Regions from separate parts of the Brevibacillus sp. FSL L8-0520 genome, predicted to be linked through region 2. Evidence: riboswitches for the same ligand, from Rfam matches in the RefSeq annotation. Region 2 holds a riboswitch; the other holds the start of a gene.
The links. A riboswitch is a leader RNA that binds a small molecule or an ion and turns the genes downstream of it on or off. The one in region 2 is predicted to bind cyclic di-AMP.
Positions count from the first base shown of each region.

Region 1: it holds a riboswitch for cyclic di-AMP, as region 2 does, so the genes downstream of both, NSQ24_RS14120 (CAP domain-containing protein) here and NSQ24_RS05795 (C40 family peptidase) in region 2, are expected to answer to the same signal.

Region 1 covers NZ_CP150171.1:2,832,646-2,843,848, forward strand. The annotation lists gene NSQ24_RS14075 (aminoglycoside phosphotransferase family protein) at 1-661, opposite strand, end outside; gene NSQ24_RS14080 (cold-shock protein) at 887-1,090, opposite strand; gene NSQ24_RS14085 (inositol monophosphatase family protein) at 1,448-2,263, opposite strand; gene NSQ24_RS14090 (rhodanese-like domain-containing protein) at 2,633-2,998, shown strand; gene NSQ24_RS14095 (AbgT family transporter) at 3,090-4,637, opposite strand; gene NSQ24_RS14100 (PAS domain-containing protein) at 4,661-5,314, opposite strand; gene NSQ24_RS14105 (amidohydrolase family protein) at 5,398-6,585, opposite strand; gene ilvA (threonine ammonia-lyase) at 6,602-7,579, opposite strand; gene NSQ24_RS14115 (RidA family protein) at 7,584-8,057, opposite strand; cyclic di-AMP (ydaO/yuaA leader) riboswitch at 8,332-8,487, shown strand; gene NSQ24_RS14120 (CAP domain-containing protein) at 8,495-9,199, shown strand; gene NSQ24_RS14125 (glucose 1-dehydrogenase) at 9,364-10,113, opposite strand; gene NSQ24_RS14130 (TetR/AcrR family transcriptional regulator) at 10,328-10,930, shown strand; gene NSQ24_RS14135 (hypothetical protein) at 11,032-11,175, opposite strand.
Region 2 covers NZ_CP150171.1:1,112,434-1,123,636, forward strand. The annotation lists gene NSQ24_RS05785 (response regulator transcription factor) at 1-362, opposite strand, end outside; gene ltrA (group II intron reverse transcriptase/maturase) at 1,139-2,404, shown strand; gene NSQ24_RS05795 (C40 family peptidase) at 2,484-3,143, opposite strand; cyclic di-AMP (ydaO/yuaA leader) riboswitch at 3,149-3,287, opposite strand; gene NSQ24_RS05800 (hypothetical protein) at 3,667-4,077, shown strand; gene NSQ24_RS05805 (PspA/IM30 family protein) at 4,165-4,860, shown strand; gene NSQ24_RS05810 (rRNA adenine N-6-methyltransferase family protein) at 4,951-5,514, shown strand; gene liaF (cell wall-active antibiotics response protein LiaF) at 5,545-6,420, shown strand; gene NSQ24_RS05820 (sensor histidine kinase) at 6,434-7,555, shown strand; gene NSQ24_RS05825 (response regulator transcription factor) at 7,552-8,181, shown strand; gene NSQ24_RS05830 (metallophosphoesterase) at 8,314-9,141, shown strand; gene NSQ24_RS05835 (hypothetical protein) at 9,143-9,493, opposite strand; gene NSQ24_RS05840 (N-acetylmuramoyl-L-alanine amidase) at 9,510-10,256, opposite strand; gene NSQ24_RS05845 (YneF family protein) at 10,407-10,637, shown strand; gene NSQ24_RS05850 (hypothetical protein) at 10,658-10,843, shown strand; gene NSQ24_RS05855 (TSUP family transporter) at 10,926-11,203, opposite strand, start outside.

The sequences.
Region 1 (11,203 bases), 1.7 Mb from region 2:
AGAAGTCGTGAATCGGATCGCCCCAATCGAAACGGTTGAAGTCAATTACTCCGGCATACCGCTTTTCATGGACAATCATGTTGCCAACATGAAAATCGTCGTGTTGAAACTTGTTGGGCCGGGCTTTCAGGAGCTTCTGGTGTTCATCAATAAAGCGGATTATCCGGGCGTCGTTTTCCATTTTCACTCCACAGGTCTTATACGCCTCCACATAGTTATGGTGCTTTCTCGTCGCTCGTTCATACCAAGAGGAAATCGAATGGGGGGCGGGATGCTGATGCAATTTGGCAAGGTCCTGCCCGGCGTCCCAGCCGATCCGGTATTGCTTCTCCGGTGTGCAATCGGGAATGGCACCTCTTGCATCTTCTCCGTCGATATAGCTGAGCAAGTAGTAGCACAACTCTGATTGCTCAAGCCTGCCGATGTCTATAGGCTGGGGGCTTTTCGCTCCGTACATTTGGATCGCTTCCATGATCCCGTATTCCGCGTATTTTCGCTCGTACTGCTTCAAGTCGGCCGTTCTCAACAGCAATTTGGTTCCGTCGTCATAGCTGACCACGTATTTTTGATCAGGTGAAAACCCTTCGGCAATTCGGCGGATGTCACTCGCATGAGCGAGTGCGGGAATGTTCTCCCGAAAGGCTTGCAGAATATCGTTCATCTCAGTGCCAGTACCCCCTCTTCAAACATTGTGGAAGAGAATTTTACCATAACGTGTATCCAATTGTTCCGTTTTTTCGGAATTATTTTCAGATTCCTCTCACCATCGTCATCACATCCGACTAAACAGCTACAGTTCTTGCCCTGGATGCAGAGGAACCAAAGAACGAAAAAAGACGCAAAAAAGCAACTGCCTCAAAGACAGTTGCTTTTTTGGGTGGGGCTTTTATATTTTCACTACATTTTCAGCTTGAGGTCCGCGATTCCCTTGGGTAATAGTGAACTGGACACGCTGGCCTTCATCCAGGGATTTGAAGCCCTCTCCCTGGATCGCACTGTAATGTACGAAAACGTCTTCCCCGCCTTCTACTTGAATAAACCCGAAACCTTTTTCTGCATTAAACCATTTTACTGTTCCAATCGTTTGCATTGTTGTAACCAACCTCCAACAGTAGTATATGCCAATCCAAGCTCCTTCATGTACATGAAAATCACACGCACACAAAGCAATGAAGAAATAATTATCCAAAAGGTGAATTACAGCCTTCATTACTATATTTGGTCCAAAAAGGTTTCGTCTATTGTTCAAACATCCAAAACGACGAAAGCCCTACCTCTCTTCCATCCTTGCGGCTCCGTAGACCGCGCCAGTGTGAATCAGAAATTCAAAAGAGGCTCATTCAAGTCTCTTCATAGTAACTGAATTGGAATGAAAAAGCAAATCGCAAGGATTCCGGCTCTCCTTTGAAACAAACTCTGGTCTCATCTCTTTGATCAATCTGTTCTGCTACACATCCAACCTTATCGGATGCAAATGCGTCAACAGCTCTCGGTGAATCTGGCCATTGCTTCCTACAACATGAGGCGTGCTGACCTTGTAGGAATTTCCTGCCATGTCGGTTACCTGTCCCCCTGCCTCCGTGATCAGCAGTGTTCCTGCCGCCACATCCCAAGCATTCAATCCATATTCCCAGAAAGCGGTCAAGCGCCCCGCTGCGACATAAGCGAGATGGAGAGCGGCGGACCCCAGCACCCTCATTGTTTGGCAGCGCGGTCCCAGCTCTCCTATCCCCTTCAACACCGCTTCACGCATCAGCGGTGTTGAGGGAAAGCCCGTCGCAATCACGCTTCTGGCTACATCCTCGGTGCCGGCGACCTTCAGCTCTTTCCCGTTGACAAACGCTCCCTTTCCTTTTTCCGCCCAGAACAATTCATCCTGGCTCGGGTCGTAAACGACGCCGACAATCACTTCTCCTTTGCTGGCCAGGGCGATGGAAACGGTGAAGCCCGGAATTCTTTGCACATAGTTGCTGGTTCCGTCAATCGGGTCGACGATCCAAAGAAAAGGAGTCTCGTCTGCCTTTGCTAGCGATTTTACAAAAGTATGGTGGTTTGCAAAGGACTCTTCTTCCCCTAAAAATGCATGGTCAGGGTACGCTTCCAAAATCCGTTTGCGAATGAGGCTTTCTGATGCTTTGTCAAGCTCTGTGACCACATCGAAGGCATTGCCTTTTTCTTCTATCGTAAATCGGGATTCGCGCCTGTTTTTGATCATCGTACCCGCTTCTTTCGCCACTTGCTTGGCAAGCTCTACATAGCTCACGCTTGTTTCCTCCTGTCTGGAAAACAGTCTTCAATGCCTTTGGCGATTGTAGGATGGAGGCACGTCAGCAGCAACTTCAGGATTCCCCTGTTTTTCCGTTTCCCTTTCATACCTACGGCAGATCATTCCCGAAACATTCATGATTTCTTTTGGATCATTCCGCTTCTGTGCCAGTGAGCTATATAGTCATGTTCTATCTAAACCCTTTCCACTGTAAACAAACGAATTTTTGCTTCCAACCTAATAGACACGATATGTTCATGCACCCCCATTATGGGTTAAGTCACAAATAAAGCCGTCCGCATGGTAAAATGGAATGGCCTGAAGGATTTGCCAAAAGACTTCAAACAAAGAACAGGAGATTGATGCATGGAACAAAAAATCCTGGTCCGCGACTTGCTTGTCCGCCTTGCAAACAAAGAGAGGCTATACTTGCTCGATGTGCGTGATGAAGACAAATATCGTGCAGAAAGCTTGAACGATTACGGCGTGCCGACGGAGAACCTCCCGTATCTGAAGATGGTCGAACAGGACGAAGACATTCAGGAAAGAATGAAAGAACTGCCAACGGATAGACAGATCATCACGATCTGTACGAGCGGAAACAAGGCGCGAAAAGCGGCTGAGCTCTTGCGCGAAAAAGGCTACGATGCCACCTCGCTCGAAGGCGGGCTGACTGCCTGGAAACAATATCACGAGAATGGCGGAAACGAACCAAAGCAACCAGCGGACTAGACTGTCTCGCTGGTTGTTTTTCTTGACGGCGGCTGCCAATCTGTTTGGTTCGGAGGCATCTTGCTCAGAGAGGACCTTTCCTCCCAAACTCTTATCCCTTGATAAAGTGGCCCGGACCAAGCGGCATGCCTAACAGGTACCATAGCGCAAACAGGAGCAGCCAAAAAATCCCGAAGAATAACGAATACGGCAGAAGGATTGAGATCAAGGTTCCCATTTGCAGATTTTTCTGATATTTGTTGGCAAAAGTAAGCAAGATCGCAAAATACGGCAGCATAGGTGTGATCGGATTGGTGATCGAATCACCGATGCGGTAGGCAGCCTGGGTGAAAGCGGGACTGTACCCCAGCAGCAGAAACATGGGGACAAAGACCGGCGCGAGAATTGCCCATTTCGCTGTCGCGCTTGCAATGAGGAGATTGATAAGAGCGACGAACAGAATAAACAGGATCAGCAGCGGAAGGCCTGTCAAGCCGATGTTTTGCAGAAAAGCAGCTCCCTCGATCGCAATAATCGGACCGAGATTGCTCCAGTTGAAATACGCGATCATTTGCGAGGCGACAAATGCCAGAACGATGTAATAGCCCATTCCGGACATCGTCTTTCCCAAATGTTCGGCCACATCTCTGTCCGAGCGAATCACACCGGCTCCAATACCGTAGGCGACAGCGGGAATCCCGAACAAAAAGAGCAAAATGGGAACGAGCGACTTCATAAATGGAGAGACAATCAGCGAGTCGGTATCAGGGTCGCGAAGCAGCGAACCGCTCGGTATGGTGACGGCTGACAGGATGACCACGCAGACGAACAAAGCAATACCGGCCCAGCGCAATCCTCGTTTTTCCTCCGGTGTCACCTGTCCTTCCACAGCATTTTGTTGAGCTTGTGGTGTATAGCTTCCCAGCCTTGGCTCCACAATCCTGACAGTGATCCATACGGTCAAAGGAACGAGCATCAAAGTGGAAGCCACCATAAAATAGAAGTTCATCGCAGGGCTGGACATATAGCTCGCATCGATCATTTGAGCCCCTGTCTGCGTAAAGCTTGCCAACGTCACATCCAATACGGAAACAACCAGATTGGCACTGAAGCCGCCGGCTACAGCAGCGTATGCGGCAGCAAGCCCTGCGATCGGATGCCGGCCGAGCATGGTGAAAATCATCGCAGCGATCGGTGGCATAACGATGAAGGCCGCGTCTCCGGCGGCGTGTCCCAACATGCTGACAAGGACGATAATCGGCAAAATCAACGAACGCGGGGAGGCCAGTACAGTCCTTCTCATCGCTGCGCCGATCAAGCCGGTTGATTCTGCCAATCCGACGCCAAGCATGACCGACAGAACCAAGCCGAGCGGCGGGAATGAGGTGAAGTTGTTGACCATCTCGATCAGAATGCGGACGATCCCCTCTTTGCTAAGCAGGTTGACTGCGGCGATCCGCTCATGATTGGTGGGATTCACCGTCGACCATCCGAGTGCGGCAGCGATAGCGGAAAGGATCAAAATGGCGGCGATTATGACGAGAAACAGTGTGACTACATCCGGCAATTTATTGCCAAGCACTTCCACACGGTCAAGGAATTTCAAAAAGAATCCTTTTTTACTTGCATTCGTCTGTTGCGTAACAGGTGCCGCCATCATATTCCCCGCCCTTCCCTTTCAATTTACGAAGGCTGCTTACCCGTTTTCTCCACGTAGTTGTAGATCGTGTACTTGGAAACATCCAGCAGGTCGGCTACGTGCTGCACAGCGCCTTTGATCAAAAACAGCCCCATTTCATCGAGCAGACCGATAAAGGCAATTTTCTCCTCCTTCTGCATAAAGGGGACGGGTTTGCCGATTTTGCGGATGCATTCCTCAATGATTTGGTCCATCAACTCGGAGATAGTGGGAGCAAAGCGTTCTTCCGTTTTTTCTTCACTTGGCTCCTGCTGAAAAGAAGCCATTCCTTTGAGAATAGACTCGGCCATCACAAGGCTGGTCACGTCCAGATTGATACAGATACAACCGATAATGGCTTGATGCTCGTCCCTGATAAAAATCGTGCTGGATTTGATGATTTTGTCTTTAATCCCTTCGTGCTTGTAGTTGAGAATGAAGTCATGCCCTTGCTCGCCCTGACGGAGCAGCTTCAGACCGAGATTGGTCACCGGGCTTCCCGGGCTTCTGCCGCTTACATGGCTGTTGTGAATGGCAATGATCGAAGCCTCGGGGTTGGTCATGTCGTGCAGGGCGACTTCACAGTGGTCGCCAATCGTTCGAGCCAGGCCCTCAACTACAGGAATATAACTGGCCAAAATGGGATGCAATGAACTCATGTGTGAAACCTCATTTCCTAGCGTGTTTATGTGGGAGAATGCGGCTGCGTCTCCTGGGCAAATCGTCAACGAGGCCTGCTTGTTTACCGGTGGTGTACGCAAAGCTTACCCCCTTTATACACCTGCCTTACTCGCTTGAGAGAAAGCAGGTTTTCCACCGGATTTCCCTCCACAAGCAGCAGGTCTGCCCATTTTCCTGCCTCAATGGAACCCGTTCTGTCCTCCAGCTTCATGCATGCAGCTGCCTGCAGCGTCGCGGCCCGAATCGTCTCAATCGCTGGCATTCCTTCCTCGTGCATGAGCTGCAATTCATCCGCCAAATACCCTGGGATGTTAAAAGGGGTACCGGCGTCTGTGCCTGCAGCAATCTTCACTCCGTGCCGAAGCGCTTTGCGGAAGCTTTCCCGATGGATCTGGACAAACGGCTCTGCCTTGCGGACAAACTCCTCAGGCACTCCGCTCTCAGACGGCTGGCGCAGGATCAGCGTCGCAGCAATCAGGGTCGGAACCAGAAACGTTCCGTTTTCGATCATCAATTGGACGGCCTCGTCATCGAGCACCGTTCCGTGTTCGACCGTCGTAACGCCTGCACGAATGGCGTTTTTGATTCCTTCCAAACCAATCGCATGAGCTGCAGTTGTTTTTCCGGCATGAGAAGCTTCCTCGCAAGCGCAGCGCAGCTCTGCCTCTGAAAGCTGCGTGGAGCCCGGCTCTGTTCCTTTTGTTAGGACACCGCCCGTGGCCATCAGCTTCAAGAGATCTGCTCCCGCTTTCAGTTGGCTTCGGGCGGCCTTTCTCACCTCGTCAACCCCATCAGCCTCAATCGCCATTGGATGGCAGTGCCCGCCAGTCATGACGATGGGCTGGCCGGATGCGTAGACGCGCGGCCCCTCGACAAAGCCTCGCTCAACCGCATTTCGATAGGAAATATCTACATTGTATCGTGTACCCACATTCCGTACTGTCGTGATGCCAGCCTCGAGAAACTGTTTTCCTTGCTGATGAGCCCGAAACGCCGTGTCCGCTGCGGAATCCAGTCTGATTTGCCTGAAGGGATCAGGTGAAGCGTCCATGCCCAAATGCACATGGCAGTCGATCAAGCCGGGCAAAAGCGTCATTCCCGTTCCGTCGAACTCCCAGTCTGCCACTTCCGCATTGCCTGCCTCAGAGACATGCAATATTCCGGATTCGTCAAAGACAACCGTTCCTCTTTCAATCTGCCGCAAATGTACAACGTCGATTATTCTTACATTGTATATTTTTCGCCTCACGTCAGCACCACCCTGTTTATACTGGGATTTGTTGCGTGTACTTTTCGACCAGCTCAGCGAGCAGCTTCATGTTTACATTGCCGCCTGAAGCCAGCACGACTACCTTTTTTCCCTTGAGTGCAGTCCGATGGTGAATCATTGCTGCCAAAGCGGCCGCACCGGACGGCTCTACTACCATCTTGGCCCGTTCCGCAAGGCTCACCACCGTCCTTGCAATCTCTTCCTCGGAGACCAATACCATCTCGTCGACGTATCTTGTCGTGTGTGCATACGTGATCTTTCCCGGCTTTTTGGCCATCAATCCATCCGCGATCGTATCCACCTTTTCCACTTCAAACGGACAGCCGTGCCGAAGCGATTCATACATCGCCATGGCCCCCTCGCTATTCACGCCGATCACGCGCACGGCCGGCTTTGTCTCCTTCAAAGCAGCCGCCACGCCCGATATCAACCCTCCCCCGCTGACCGGAACGATGACCACGTCAACGTCGGGAAGCTCTTCCAAAATCTCCAGGCCGATCGTGCCTTGCCCTGCGATAATATGCATGTCTTCAAACGGATGGATCAAGACAAGACCTTCGCTTTGGTGAAGCTCCAGCGCTTTTTCATACATGGTAATGGAGGTGCTCCCTCCATCTACTACTTTGGCGCCGTAATGAAGGATCGCATTTTGCTTGCTCGGTACAGGATTGGTCGGCATGACCACTGTAGCTGCAATCCCTTGGATCTGGGCAGCGTAGGCAGTGCCTGCGCCGTGATTGCCTGCAGAAAAGGCCACGACACCCCGTCTTTTTTCCTCGTCTGTCAGGCTCACGATCTTGTTGTACGCGCCGCGGATTTTGAACGCCCCTGTCTTTTGCAGATTCTCGCATTTTACGTAGATGGTATTGCCTGACCATTCGCTGAAAGTGCGCGAATACTGCATAGGTGTCGGCAAGATGACACCCGCGAGATTGGCCCTGGCTTGCCTGATTTGCTCCAATGTAACGAACATGCGTTTATCTCTCCTCTTCCCTGATTTCTACGACCATTTCAATCTCCACAGGCAGATTCATGGGCAGAACGGATGTGCCCAAGGCAGAGCGGGCATGCTTCCCCCTGTCGCCAAAAACGTTCACCAGCAGATCGGAAGCCCCGTTCATAACCTGGGGCTGGTCGTAAAAATCGTCTGCGCTGCTCACCAGTCCGAGTACTTTCACAATCCGCTCAATCTTATCAAGATTGCCAATCTCCGCTTTGATCATGCTGAGCAGGTTGAGGACAGTAATCTGTGCCGCCTCATATCCTTGTTCTACAGTAAGCTCCCTGCCCAGCCTGCCCGTATAGAGCGGTTTCCCATCGACAAAGCAGCCGGCTCCTGAGGTAAAAACCAGGCAGCCCGAACGCACGCAGGATACGTAGGTTGCCAAAGGCGGTTGGTTCGGGGGCAGACTTACCCCCAGCTCTTCAAGTCTCTTTTCCACAAATGACAAAAGTACCACCACGCTTTTCTGAAAATTCTAATCAACACTCGATATTCTCATTCTATCACGATCCCGGAATAAAATGATACAATTTTTTTGATATCGACAAATTTTTTAGAAAAAATCAACAACATGCACCCGTCCGCTGAATCCTCCAGCCGCCTGTCATGGAAATCATGCCACAAATACACGGCGGTATTTCCTTTTCTGAACAAGCGTCAACAAGGTCTGCCATTATTTACAGGTTCCATTCTCTCAAGTCTATTTGTTATCCTAGTTAAGCCAAACAAACAAGCCGAAACTTCCAAAGAAGTGGAAGTGCGGGGGACTTCTTTTTGTAGAGTTAGCCACTCTGCATTGGGGTGAATCACGCTTGTGAAGGGTTGTATCCTCAGCCCGAACCCGACAACTAACCTCGTAGGCGAAGAAAAGGAGACGATGAGAACATGAAACCATTCGGCAAGTCTATCATCGCTATTGCTTTGGGATTGGCTGTTACTTCGATGTCCACTTCAGCATTTGCTGCCACATGCCCGGTAAAAAATGTTGTTAATCAAGGGCAATGGCTCCCATATTTCATGAATTCCCAACCTTCGCAACAATCCCAACCATCGAACCAATGGAACCAATGGAACTGGGCATTTCCATCCAACTCTATGCAATGGGTAGAGCTTCCGATGCAACAGCCGGTACAAAAACCGGTTCAGCAGCCGGTGCAAAAGCCGGTACAAAAGCCAGTTCAACAACCGGCTAAAGCTCCGGCAAGCAACACTGTCAACGCTTCCTCCCAGTTTGCTCGCGAAGTGGAAAATCTGGTAAACCAAGAGCGTGCAAAAGCTGGTCTGGCTCCGCTTGCTTACGATGCTGCATTGGAAAAGGTAGCATTGGCAAAAGCGGCTGACATGGATCAAAACAACTACTTTGATCACAACAGCCCTACCTACGGTTCTCCATTTGACATGATGAAGCGCTTTGGCGTATCGTACATGACTGCCGGCGAAAACATCGCCATGGGTCAGCGCAGCGCTGAAGAAGTGATGCAGCAATGGATGAACAGTGACGGTCACCGCAAAAACATCATGAACCCGAATTTCACGAAAATCGGCGTAGGCTACCAAAATGGTTACTGGGTACAAGAATTTACCGGATAACCTTGATGGCTGCAGAGAAGAACCGAGTTGCTCAACAGAGTGACTCGGTTTTTTCGGTTTTTTCCCTGCTTGCAAAAAAAGCCCACCTGAAGCTGGTGGGCATGGTATCGATCTAGGCTTTTGTGATCAAAGGAGAAAATGGCGACACCCGGATCAGAGGCTCATTAACGAGCGCACCAGCCGCCGTCGATGACCATTTCAAGGCCGCTCACAAACGAAGACTCGTCCGAAGCGAGATAAAGTGCACCATAAGCGATATCCTCGGGTTTGCCGAGACGAGGCAGCGGCGTTTGCGCCTGAAAAATGCCCCGAACCTCTGGAGCCGTGATCATTTGCGTCATTGGTGTTTCGATAATGCCCGGGTGAATGGAGTTCACGCGGACGGAATCCTTCGCGCATTCGACAGCTGCTGCTTTCGTAAGAGCTCTCAACGCCCCTTTGGAAGCGGTGTAACCATTCGTAAAGTTCAGAGCAACTAGTCCTGCGATAGACGAAATGTTGATGATGGAACCGCTTCCAGCCTTTTTCATCTCAGGGTAAACCAGCGTCATTCCCAGCACGCAGCCGGTCAGGTTTACATCCATCACCTTGTTCCAGTTTTCCATCGTAAATTGCTCAATCGTAGCATCTGTACTGATACCCGCATTGTTTACCAGGACGTGAATGTTGCCAAATGCCTCCAGACCTTGTGCGATGACGTTTTTCCATTCGTCCTCGGAAACGACGTTGTGTTTGACCCCGATGGCTTCCCCGCCGTCCGCCTTGATTTCATTCACCACTTCTTGCAGCTTGTCTTCGGACATGTCCGTCGCGATTACTTTCGCGCCTTCCTGGGCAAACAGACGAGCTGTTTGTGCCCCCATACCGCTTGCCGCACCTGTAATGATGGCGACTTTTCCTGTTAGACGACCCATAGTCGTATCCTCCCGCTTTTTCATTTCTGAAAAAGAAATTCAAAAAAATTTTAAACAACTAGTTGCTTTATCGACACTGTGTCGTAAATAATTATATCAATGCCCTTCTTATATGGGCAAACAACACAAAACGCCGAAGTGACGATAAATCAACAGAAGATCAACGTTGTGTGGATCACATAGAAAAAGTTCAACAAGGATGGGAAGAATGTCGATGAAACCGAAGAAGATTGATCCGCGGGTCAGGAGGACACGCCAGCTCATTCAGGACGCGTTTACCTCGCTCATACAGGAAAAAGGGTATGAGGCCATCACCGTACAGGACATTACCGAGCGTGCCACTTTGAATAGGGCCACCTTTTACCTCCACTATCGAGACAAACAGGATTTGATGTGGCAAAGCACAGAAGAAGTCCTCTCGGAGCTGGTGGACAGTCTGCGCGAAACGACCAAACATGCGAAAAAAGCAGACTTGCACGTAGATCAACCGCACCCCGTGTTCGTCTGCCTGTTTGAACAGATTGCACGCCATGCGACCTTTTACAAGGTAATGCTGTCCCATCACCAGGCACCACTCGCTGATCGCCTGATCGAAGTCATCACCGATTACATCTCCCAAGGCCTGGACGAATTCCAGCCCGATGACACCAAGCTCACGGCACAGCGAGAGATTATTGTCCGCTATACCGCCTCTGCCTTTTTAGGAGTCATCATGTGGTGGCTGGAGGGCGGCATGAGCTATTCTCCCCGCTTCATGGCGCTGCAATTGATGAGGCTTGCGATCAAGGGGCCGTATGAGCTGTCTCCGTTTGCGTGAGCCCTTTCGGGGCGGGAAATAGCAAAAAGCCGGAACGGTACCACTCCGGCTTTTCACATTCAAGAGGTTCTCGTCAAAGCGTTCTCTTCGCTTCGACGCTCTTAGCTCTCTGTGGAACAGCAGTCACACTTCTGCTCCTCTAGCAAAGGTACCTCTTTTTCATGCATTGTCTGTTTGGTCGGGTATGCCCCCACCTGCTGCAACTCTACACTGACATCTTTGTCATTGTTTTGTTGTTGGTCCATGGGAAGCCTCCTCACTGAGTGCGACCTG
Region 2 (11,203 bases):
TACCTTCTCAGATGCGCCCGGATGCGGGCGAGCAGCTCTTCCGTGTCGAATGGCTTCGTGATATAGTCATCGGCGCCGATTTCAAAACCGACGACTTTGTCGACCGCTTTTCCTTTCGCACTGAGAAACAGGATCGGCAGGTCCGATTCGCGGCGAATTTGCGAGCACAGCTCATAGCCGCTCATATTCGGCATCATGATGTCCAAAAGAATCAAATTGGGCTTCAAGCCTTGCTTCAACAAAGTAAGGGCATGCTCCCCGCTCTCTGAAAAAGTGACCTCATACCCTTCGTTTTCCAAAATATCTTCAAGAAGCTCTATGATTTCCTGATTGTCGTCTACAAGCAAAATATGGTCTTTCACAGGTACTCCCCCAGTAACCTCAAATCTCCTGAATATTTGTATTCTCTCCTATCATAACACGGTTTGACTGGTGAAGGACAAAGAAACCAAACGTTACCAGCGTGTTCCGGCAGGAAAAAGGACATATAATGAAGAATAGCGGGTGTTACTTCCTATTGACACCAGGTACTAAATTTCGTCAGAAAAAGCCAGAGACCTAACGTCCCTGGCTTTCATTTTTGGTGCGCCCAGCATGGGCGATAGCTATAGGGTGAAAGTCCCGAACGGGGGTTGGCTGTACCAACCGTTAGCTCAAGGCAAGGGTGTCGACCGCGAGGTCGAATCTGAAGGAAGCCGGCGGCAAAATCCCGACCTGAGGTACACGAACCCAATTTGAGGCTGTTGTATCCGGGCGAGTCTGCCAAACAAGACAAAGCCCCATACAGCCAAGGGATACAGTAGTAAACTTGGGCAGGTACATGGGATGAAAGTTATCGTTCTTACCTGGGGAGGTCTGCATGAAACGCCTTCAACTGTTGGTAACCGTCTCCGTAAGGAGACGCTGAACATGCAGAAGTCAGCAGAGGCCATAGTACCCGAGTAGAGGACGCTTGAATGGGGAAGGGCCGAACATCAAGTCAGCATGCGATCCATGTCTTTTGATACGGTACGTCGAAGCAGAATTCTGTCAAGGAACTACTTTTGAAGAGCAGGGGTGAAGCCCCGAGGGTACAAAAGAGGGCTGAGTATCGTACAGCAAGCACGGAGTCCGCATGTGCGAAGGAAGGAACATCATTATGGATTTGCTGGAAAAAGTCTTATCACGGGAAAACTTACGGATGGCACTCCAACGAGTGGAGGAAAACAAAGGTGTCGGTGGAGTCGATGGTGTTTCAACCGAACAACTACGCGATTATCTACGTGAACACTGGCAAGCCATCCGCGAGAAGATGGAAAGGGGAACCTATAGACCTTCACCTGTTCGCAGAGTCGAAATCCCGAAACCTGACGGTGGTGTAAGGTTATTAGGCATTCCCACCGTGGTAGACCGCTTTATTCAGCAGGCCATCCTCCAAGTGTTAACGCCGATCTTCGACCCCACCTTCTCGGAATCTAGCTATGGGTTCCGTCCAAAACGTAGCGCTCACATGGCAGTAAGGAAAGCGCAAGCGTATATCTCCGAAGGATATCGTTTCGTGGTGGACATCGATCTAGAGAAATTCTTTGATCGCGTAAATCATGATATTCTAATGAGCCGTGTGGCTCGAAAAGTTCAGGACAAGAGAATTTTAAGACTGATTCGTTCCTACTTGAATGCGGGGATCATGATAAATGGCGTCTGTACAACATCAAGTGAAGGAACACCGCAAGGTGGGCCGTTAAGCCCACTTTTGGCAAATATCCTACTTGATGATTTGGACAAGGAACTCGAAAAGAGAGGCCACCGTTTCTGCCGCTACGCAGACGATTGTAATATCTACGTGAAAACAAAACGGGCAGGGGAACGAGTAAAGAAGAGTATTCAAAACCACTTGGAGAAGGTACTAAGGCTAAAAGTAAATGAGGAGAAAAGCGCGATAGACCGACCATGGAAACGAAAATTCTTGGGCTTTAGTTTTACCTTTGCAAAACAGACAAGGATTCGCATCCACCCCAAATCCCTCCTCAAGCTAAAAGAGAAAATCCGCACGATCACGAATCCGGTGTGGAGCATCTCGATGGAGAAGCGGATTGAAAGAATAAATCAGTACCTCATGGGCTGGATTGGATATTTCGCCCTTGCAGACGCGAAGGGCATTCTACAATCCATTGAGGAATGGACAAGGCGCAGGCTCCGTCTTTGTTTGTGGATGCAGTGGAAACGCGTGAGAACCAGATATCGAGAACTTCGTTCTCTTGGCATATCTCACGTAAAAGCCATTGAAATTGCAAATACCCGCAAGGGTGCATGGCGTACCACAAAATCTCCGCATATACACAAAGCCCTCGGCATTGCCTACTGGCAACAACAAGGGCTGAAAAGCTTAGTGCAACGATATTCTCAAATTCGTCAAGCTTGGTGAACCGCCGTATACCGAACGGTACGTACGGTGGTGTGAGAGGACGGGGGTTAGTCGCCCCCTCCTACTCGATTGCTTGCACTTACTTGCTAGGCTGCGCTTCCGGCTGTTGTTCCGGCTGTGGCACTGTATGTGTCTCAACTGGTGTCTCAGCTGCAGCTGCTGCCTGCTGCCCAGGCTGTTGCTCTGGTTGAGCTGCCTCGGGCGCTTTCGCTTGTTGTTCTGGTTGTGCTTCAGGCAAGGAAGCCGCTTGTACCGCTTTCTTGGCTGGAGGAGTGTCGGTGGCTTTCGCCTGGAGTGCCGGAGCAGCGATTCGCTTGGCTCCTACATAGCGTTTGCTCCAGTAGTAAGGGTCGCTCAATTTGGTATTGACGACGCCTCTGCCAGATTCCGAGTGCACAAACGTGTCATTGCCGATGTAGATTCCTACGTGGGAAATGCTTCTTCCATTCGTCTTGAAGAAGACGAGGTCGCCGGGCTGCAAATCTTTGCGGCTAACCGGTTGGCCGACTTGGTACTGAGAAGAAGAATTGTGAGGCAAATCTACACCTAGCGCATCAAACACATAGCGTGTAAAACCGGAGCAGTCAAAGCCCTTTTTCGTGGTACCGGAAGACTTGTAAGGGACACCGTACAGATCATTGACGACATTCATCAGGGGGGTTCCCTCCTGAGCATGCGCCGCACTGGCACCCATCGCAAGCAACCCGGCAATAAGCAAAGAAACTACTGTCTTGCGCAAAAGATACTGCTCCTCTCCTGAGCCTACGAGGTTAGCTGAAGGGTTCGGTCGAAAGGAATTCCCTAGACTGCGAGAGCGCAGCCATTCACCCCAAAGATAATGGGTCCCCCGTTTCCGCATAGCGGAACTCGGCTATTTTTCGATGTTTTTTTACACGCACCTCCACACAATTCAACACTTGTCCCACTTTTCCTTTTTATACCCATGCTTGTTCACGATTTCGTCACAATATTTTGTCATAAGCTGTAACGTTTCGGCAGTACCGTGCAAGCGATGTTTTTCTTCTATAAGTAATGGAAACGATGTGTCGGACTCTCCCGCTACAAGACGGCTTCACCCCACGCCGGAAAAGGGCTGAACCTAATCAGGAGGGACCCTTGTCCGATTGGGGGACGACACTTTATCCGTCCAGGGACGGAGGCAAAAACCAACCGCTCGCCCGTTATGTCGAACACTGGCCCCGTCTAGAATAAAGGCATAAGGTTGACACACCAACAAATAGTCGATTGGAGGGAAGCATTTCATGAGTGAGCGGTCTGGCAAGGTGCTCCTTGGACTCGCATTGCTGCTGACCGGAGGGTTTGTCTTATTGGACCAACTCGGCATCGACGGCGGCGATTTCCTCGGTGTGCTGATCCCCGGGCTGATCATGTTATACGGAGCCCGTAAAGTGATTGGCAGTTCCGGTTCCCGCTTCTGGGGGATACTGATCTTTCTGTTCGGGCTGTTAATGTTGATCGGCAAGCTGCATTTACTGTTCAATGTCGTACTGGCTATCGGAGTGATTTACCTCGGGTACCGCTTTATCCGACGCAGTGACAAGACGCATGATTCCATGCCAACAGTATGGGAGAGGCAGTGGGCAAGGCAGGTATTGAAAGAGGATACTCTGGACAGCTGGGAGCACAGAATAGCCAAGAAGCAACAACCTTGATATCGATGACAAGTGATGAAACAAACCTGAAAAGTGCAAGGTACATGACAATCAAATTTCTTGTGATATGATAAGGAGGACTAAAAAATGGGTATTTTTAAACGACTGCGTGACTTGACGGTGGCTTCTGTGAATGACGCTTTGGATTCAATGGAAGATCCGGTGGTTATGCTCAATCAGTACATGCGTGACATGGAAGTGGAGATCGGACAAGTAGAAGTGGCAGTAGCCAAGCAAGTGGCCCTGGAGAAGAAATTCCACCAGCAATGGGAAGAGGCAGTGGCGCTTGCGGAAAAACGCGATCGTCAAGTAAAGCTGGCGCTGACCGAAGGGGAAGACCTGCTCGCGCGCCGGGCTTTGGCCGACAAGAAGCAATACGAACTGCGTGCCCAAGAATACGAAGCCCTTTATCTGACAGCATCGGAAGCCGCTCAGCAAATGCGCGAGAAGCTGGCCGAGCTGAAAGAAGAATTTTATAAAATGAGAGCGAAAAAATTCACTCTGATGGCAAGAGCGCAAGTAGCGAAAACGCAAAAACAAGTGAACCATGCAATTGTCGGCATGGGCAATCAATCTGCCGGCAAAGGCTTTTCCCGGATGGAAGAAAAAGTGCTGCGGATGGAAGCGGAAGCCAATCTGAGCGGCCAGTGGCGCCAGACCAGCGCTGGTTTGGAGCAAGCTCTCGAGTCCCTTGAAAAGAATGATCTGGATGAGGAGCTGGCCCAAATCAAAGCGTCTTTGCAAAGCAAAAAGGATGCCGAGCCTGCGAAAGTTCAGGAGTAACGACAGGAATCAGGCATCTCGTGTAGAATAGGAAGTGGCAACCAGGCAGCCTGTCCAAGCAGGCTGCTTTTCCCCTAGGAGGTTCTATCCTTGGCAGACTTTATGGTCTTTTTACGTCGATTTTTTGCGGAGCCAGGACGTGTAGGAAGCATCATTCCCAGCTCTCGTTTTTTATGCGAAAAGATGCTGTGCAGCGTGGACTGGAATCAGTCTGACGTGATTATAGAACTGGGGCCTGGAACAGGCGCCTTTACGGAAAGCATTCTAAAGAAAAAAAGGCTCGATACCAAATACATTTTGGTGGAGAGAGATCCGTTGTTTCGCGAAATGCTGACTCGCCGATTTCCCGGCATCACGATGTGGGATGAGGCACTGAAGCTGCAAGAGTACATGAGTAAGGCCGGGATTGGCAAGGCTGATGCCATTATCTCCGGACTTCCGTTTGCCAACTTTCCCGCGGAATTGCGGACGGGGATCTTGGATGAAGTCCAGTCTGCCCTTGCTCCGGGTGGCCTGTTCATCACGTTTCAATACTCCCTCCAACTGAAAGCTGAGCTGCAGACGCGCTTTCAGCGGGTAGAAACCACATTTACGCCGTTGAATATTCCGCCTGCGTTTATTTATACTTGCCGTGACGGAAGTGTAGGAAATTAGCCGACATGGGGCGTAAGAGAGGAGACCTTTGTGAAATTGTCCCGCTTACAAAAAATGACGGTCGGTGTCTTGATCATTTTGACAGGAATTGGCCTTTTTCTTGACAGCTTGCATATAATCACGTTTGGCCTCTTTGATTTGTGGCCGATGGTTCTCGTGTATTTCGGCGTACAGATGTGGGGAAATCACAAGCGTGTTCGGGGAGGCCTGCTGGCCGGGCTCGGCATCATGATTGCTTTGGACATGTGGCTTCATATCGGCATGGATGATCTGTTCCAGCTTGTAATCCCGCTTTTGTTCATTTACTTTGGATTTCGGCTGATCCGTGGGCGTTCGGCTGACAAAGGAATCCGGCCGACAATACCGGAGGCTGCCGAAGCAGCCGATGCTGATCCGAATTTTGCTTCAGCGGAAGATACGGCAACAGGCAAACAATCAGGGCATTGGAGACAGAAAGCGGGATACCGCAATCCATTTGGAACGGAAAGAAGCAGATGGACTGCTTCATCCGCGGGCCCTGGCAGCATTTTGTCGCCCAAAGATTCCCGCAGTTCGCTGATCGGTGATTTTCACTTGACATCCGGCCGCTTTGAGCTAAGCCAGTTGCATATCTGGCACGGAGTCGGGAATGTTGTCATAGATCTGTCCCGGGCGATGCTGATGGATGATGAAGCGTTTCTGATAGTCGACGGTTGGGTGGGGGACGTCACTATTTACGTTCCGGTAGACATGCCAGTAGCCGTATCTGCGGAGGTGCGCATCGGCGATCTGGAAGTGTTTGGCCATAGGCAGGGGGGCATCAATCGCAGCGTGATGATCCGCTCCGAACAGTACGAACAGGAAGCGCAAAAAATCCATGTACAGATTTCGCTGCTCGTCGGCGATGTTAAAGTCAAGTACATTTAGGGGGTACTGACAAATGCGACGACAGCGGTTGGCAAGTATCCAATGGCAGTACGTGCGCTACGGTTTGCTGCTGGCCGTAGGAGCGGTTACCGCCTCCTTTTTGTGCAGTTTGATTCTGTATTGCGTGGTGGCCGGGGACCCGGACGTCACGAGATGGCTTGCGACCTACCTGCATCTCTATTTGCCGGAGAAGCTGGATTGGAAAACACAACTGGCCTCGTTTGCATTCGCGATCCTGACAGCAAGTGTCGTCGGGTTGGTCGGAGGCTACATTTTCGGGAATTTGCTGAAAAAGAGACTGCAGGTGCTTTGGGAGGCAGCCACCAGCCTGGGGCGCGGCATATTGTCTTCGCGCGTCCCTGAGCTGGGCGAGGACGAGATCGGTGAACTGGGCTGGCAGCTGAACCGTCTGGCGGCCCAGTGGGAAGAACAGGTCGCTTCCCTGCAACGGCTGTCCAATCACAACGCCGCTTTGGCGGAACAATTGAAGCATACAGCGGTCACCGAAGAGCGGCAGCGACTGGCCCGCGAGCTGCACGACGCGGTCAGCCAGCAGTTGTTTGCCATCGCGATGACCACTGCAGCCTTAAAAAGACTGATCGAAAAAAATCCGCAGCGAGCTGCCCAGCAGATCGAGCTGGTGGAAGAAATGGCCGCGGCTGCGCAGGCGGAGATGAGGGCGCTCCTGCTGCACCTCCGCCCGGCGACTTTGCAGAACAAGGCACTGAAGGAAGCCATTGAAGATCTGCTGGAAGAGCTGACCCGCAAAAATGCGATGGAAATTAGCTGGGAGATCGAAGAAGTGGACAACCTGCCGAGCGGAATCGAGGACCATCTGTTCCGCATTTTGCAGGAATCACTCTCCAACACGCTCCGGCATGCCCGTGCCAACCACATCGCGGTCAAGCTGTTTACGCTGAAGGGGCAAGTCAGGCTGCGCATCGTAGACGATGGCGTCGGCTTTGATCCGGAGGGAGAGAAGCTGACTTCGTACGGATTGAGAAGCATGCGGGAGCGGGTGGCAGAGCTCGGCGGCTCGCTGGATATTTACTCGGCAGTCGGAAAAGGGACGCAGATCGAGGTGCGCATCCCGATCATGCTGCAAGCGGAAATGGAAGGGAGAGAGCTGACATGATACGCGTATTGCTCGTGGACGATCATGAAATGGTGCGAATGGGATTGGCTGCTTATCTGTCTACTGAAGACGACATTGAAGTAGTAGCCGAAGCATCCAGCGGTGAAGAAGGAGTGAAGCTGGCTGTCGAGCTGCAGCCGGACGTGGTTTTGATGGACCTCGTGATGGAGGGGATCGGCGGCGTGGAAGCGACCAGGCGGGTACGTGAAACCTGCCCCGCTAGCAAAGTCATCGTCTTGACCAGCTTCATTGATGATGAAAAGGTATATCCCGTCATTGAGGCAGGAGCGTTCAGTTATCTCTTGAAAACCTCGCGTGCAGCCGAAATTGCCCGGGCGATCCGGGCGGCAGCCGCAGGCGAGCCGGTCCTGGAGTCTCGCGTCGCCGGCAAAATCATGGCCCGCTTCCGTCATGGACAAGAAGCGCAGCCGCATGAACAGTTGACGCCGCGCGAGCTGGAAGTATTGAAGCTGATCGGCCAAGGCAAGTCCAACCAGGAGATTGCGGACGAACTGATCATCGGCATCAAGACCGTGAAGACCCACGTCAGCAACATCCTGTCCAAGCTGGGCGTCGAGGACCGCACACAGGCGGCCATCTACGTACATACGCATCATCTGGATTAGTTGCTTGCCCTTCTCCTCTATTTCCATAGGCTATCCCGTTTTCCGCTAATTCGGACTCACCCCCTTGGGTGAGTTTTTTTGCTTGAATTTGGCAATCATAGAATGTAGAAGATGCGGAAAGGAGAACGGGCTATGAGGCACAAACCGCGTACACGCTCCAGGATGATGGCTGCCGATCAGGGTGTCGACATTGTCGGCGATGTCCATGCTTGTTACGACGAGTTTATGGAACTCTTGCAGCGCTTGGGATATGAACGTTGTCACGACGGGACCCACCGGCATCCTGAGGGCCGGAAGCTCCTTTCTCTCGGAGACATTACAAGCCGCGGGCCACAATCGATCAAGATGCTGCAGTTTTTCATCCGGCATGTGGCAGCGGGCCTGGCGGAGATGGTGGACAGCAACCACGGGTGGAAAATTGCCCGCTGGCTGGATGGACGCCCTGTCATGCTGGCGCATGGTGACGAGAAGGTAGCTGACGAGTTTCAAATATTCGAACGGGAGTACGGGGCCAGGAGGGCCGATCAATTAAAGGAGCAGAGCAGGAGACTCCTGTTTTCCTCCCCTTCGCACATGATGGTGCACTATCAGGGACGGCTAGTCCTCGTTGCGGTTCACGCGGGGATACGCGATGATTACATCGGAAAAGAATCTCCTTCCATCCAGAGCTATTGTCGGTACGGAGATGTAGCCGGGACAGGGGCCGACGGGAGACCGATCCGCAGGGATTGGGCAGCCGAACGGGTAAAAGCCGAGCCGCTTATCGTCTGGGGACATGATCCTCGTCCCGAGCCGGAAAGAAAGAATGGCACGCTCAATATCGACCAGGGATGCGTGTTTGGAGGGATGCTTACCGCCTATCGCTTCCCGGAGGACGAGATTGTGAGCGTACCAGCACGTGAAAACTACTCAGGCTTGGCAGAAACGCCGTTGACACGCTATTTGGCCGAGTTTGGATGAGTCACACTCTCCAATCGGCTGAAGTTGACCCGGGTGAGGCGGCTGTCTCCCCCTGCTCCTTTGCCGGGGGGCTGCTTTGACCGTTTCGCTTGCGGAGCAAGGTGACCTGCTGCATCGTATTTTTGGCAGTCGAGTGGATGCCGACAGCGGCCAGAGCAGCCGTCCCGCCTTCCAGCAAGGCAATTCGCCAGTCGAATCCCGTGCTGTAGATCCATTGATTGACCATGTAAAGACCGAGGATGAGCACCATGGCGACCCAACCGCGCAGCTTTTTTGGTATGCGGAGAAAATCCGACATGCTTGCAGCGGCGGCCAAAGCCAGCGCAATGATCAGACCGAGGTCAAAACCCATCAGAATCCCTCCTTGCTCAAGGTGTGCGCAATTTTTCGAACAGCCGTTTCAGGATGACCGCTTCCGCCCACAGAGGCAGCGGTTTATCCGGCTCATGGCGCCAATCTTCGTTTGTAAGCAAGCCTTCTTTAAACATCCAATCTATCGCTTCTTGCTTCCATTCAGGCACGTTTGCTCCTCCTCCGTCTCCTGGATTTGTCTGGGTTGGCGGCTTGTATGGACGGTTGGTGTATTCGCAAAAGGAACGGACCACGCCCTCTGCGAGCTCTCGCCAATCCCGGTCCAATTTTTCCGCATCCAGCGGATTGTCGGCGAAGCCGTATTCGATAATCACTGTCTCCACACTGCCGGTCTCCCGGTGCATGAAGTAGTAGTCTTTGCTCGGGTTGTTGGGGAGTGTGCGGGTAAAGATGCGGCGGCCCGGCATCCCTTCTGCTTCCAGGTCATCGAGGATCAGACGGGGAAATGTAGGGGAGGAGTAAATCGAGTAAATAACCTCCGCACCCCGTCCTCCACCGGCATTGACGTGGTTGGAGATACAATAGCGGGCACCGCTGTTTCTGACCAGAGTGGCGCGATCATCGCTCGTCAGGGTGGTATCGCCGGTTCGGGTGATGGCAACAGGAATGTTCAGGGTCTGAAATCTCGAGTATTGGTAAAGGGAAATCTGCAAATTTTTCTCTTTTTCTGTAAAGAGCTGATTGGAGCCGCCGCCCGGATCGATCCCGCCATGCCCCGGGTCTATCACCAAAATGGGGGTCATATAAAGTCACCTCCTGTTTCAGCATATGCGAAAAGGTGCGAACATGCCGAAGGACAGTTCGCTCATTTTCCCCGGGCGGCGATGTACAGAGCACGCAGTTGTGGTACAATAGGAGAGATTTAATTCCCAAAAGAGGATGGTAATGTATTGATGGCTTGGTACAACTGGGTAATCCCGATCGTGACATTGATTATCGGCCTTGCCGGAGGATTTTTCGGCGGCACGTACTATCTGCGCAAGCAGGTGGAAAATATGCAGATGGATGACAAACAATTACAAGCGATGGCTCGTTCCATGGGCGTTAACCTGAATCAAAAACAACTGAAGCAAATGAGCCGCAACATGAAAAACATGAAGATGCCTAAAAAGTTTGGCAAGTAATTGGCAAAGGGGATGTCGACATGGGTCCGACCCGTCTGCGTTATACGATGATCGGCTTCATTGTCGGCGTCGTCGTTGTTTATTTAAAAGGGCTTCCGATCAGTGAAGGAGTTCGCTTTGCTTTTCCTTTTTACGGAGCGGGGCTTGGTTTGTTGATTGACGGCATCATCTTGCGCCTAAAGCAGCGCAAGGGGAAAAATGAGTAGCCGTAAAAGAGCTGACAGGAGCATACGCAGTACAAAAAATGGATAGAGCAGCCAGAGATTTCTCGGCTGCCCTATCCATTTTTCAGCTTGTAAAGAACAACTCATAGACCATCTTGGTAATCAAGGTGATGGACACCAGCAAAAACAAGGGACGAACGTAGCGCACACCTGTTTTGATCGCAACACGGGCACCCAGCGTGGCCCCCAGGAGCATCGCCACACCCATGGTCAGCCCGGTAATGAAAATCACTTTGCCCTCCAGCATAAAGACCAGCAGAGCCGCGATGTTGCTGGCCAGGTTCAGGATGCGCCCATTGCCGGCGGCTATGACAAAATCATAGCCAAAGAGAAGAACCATCA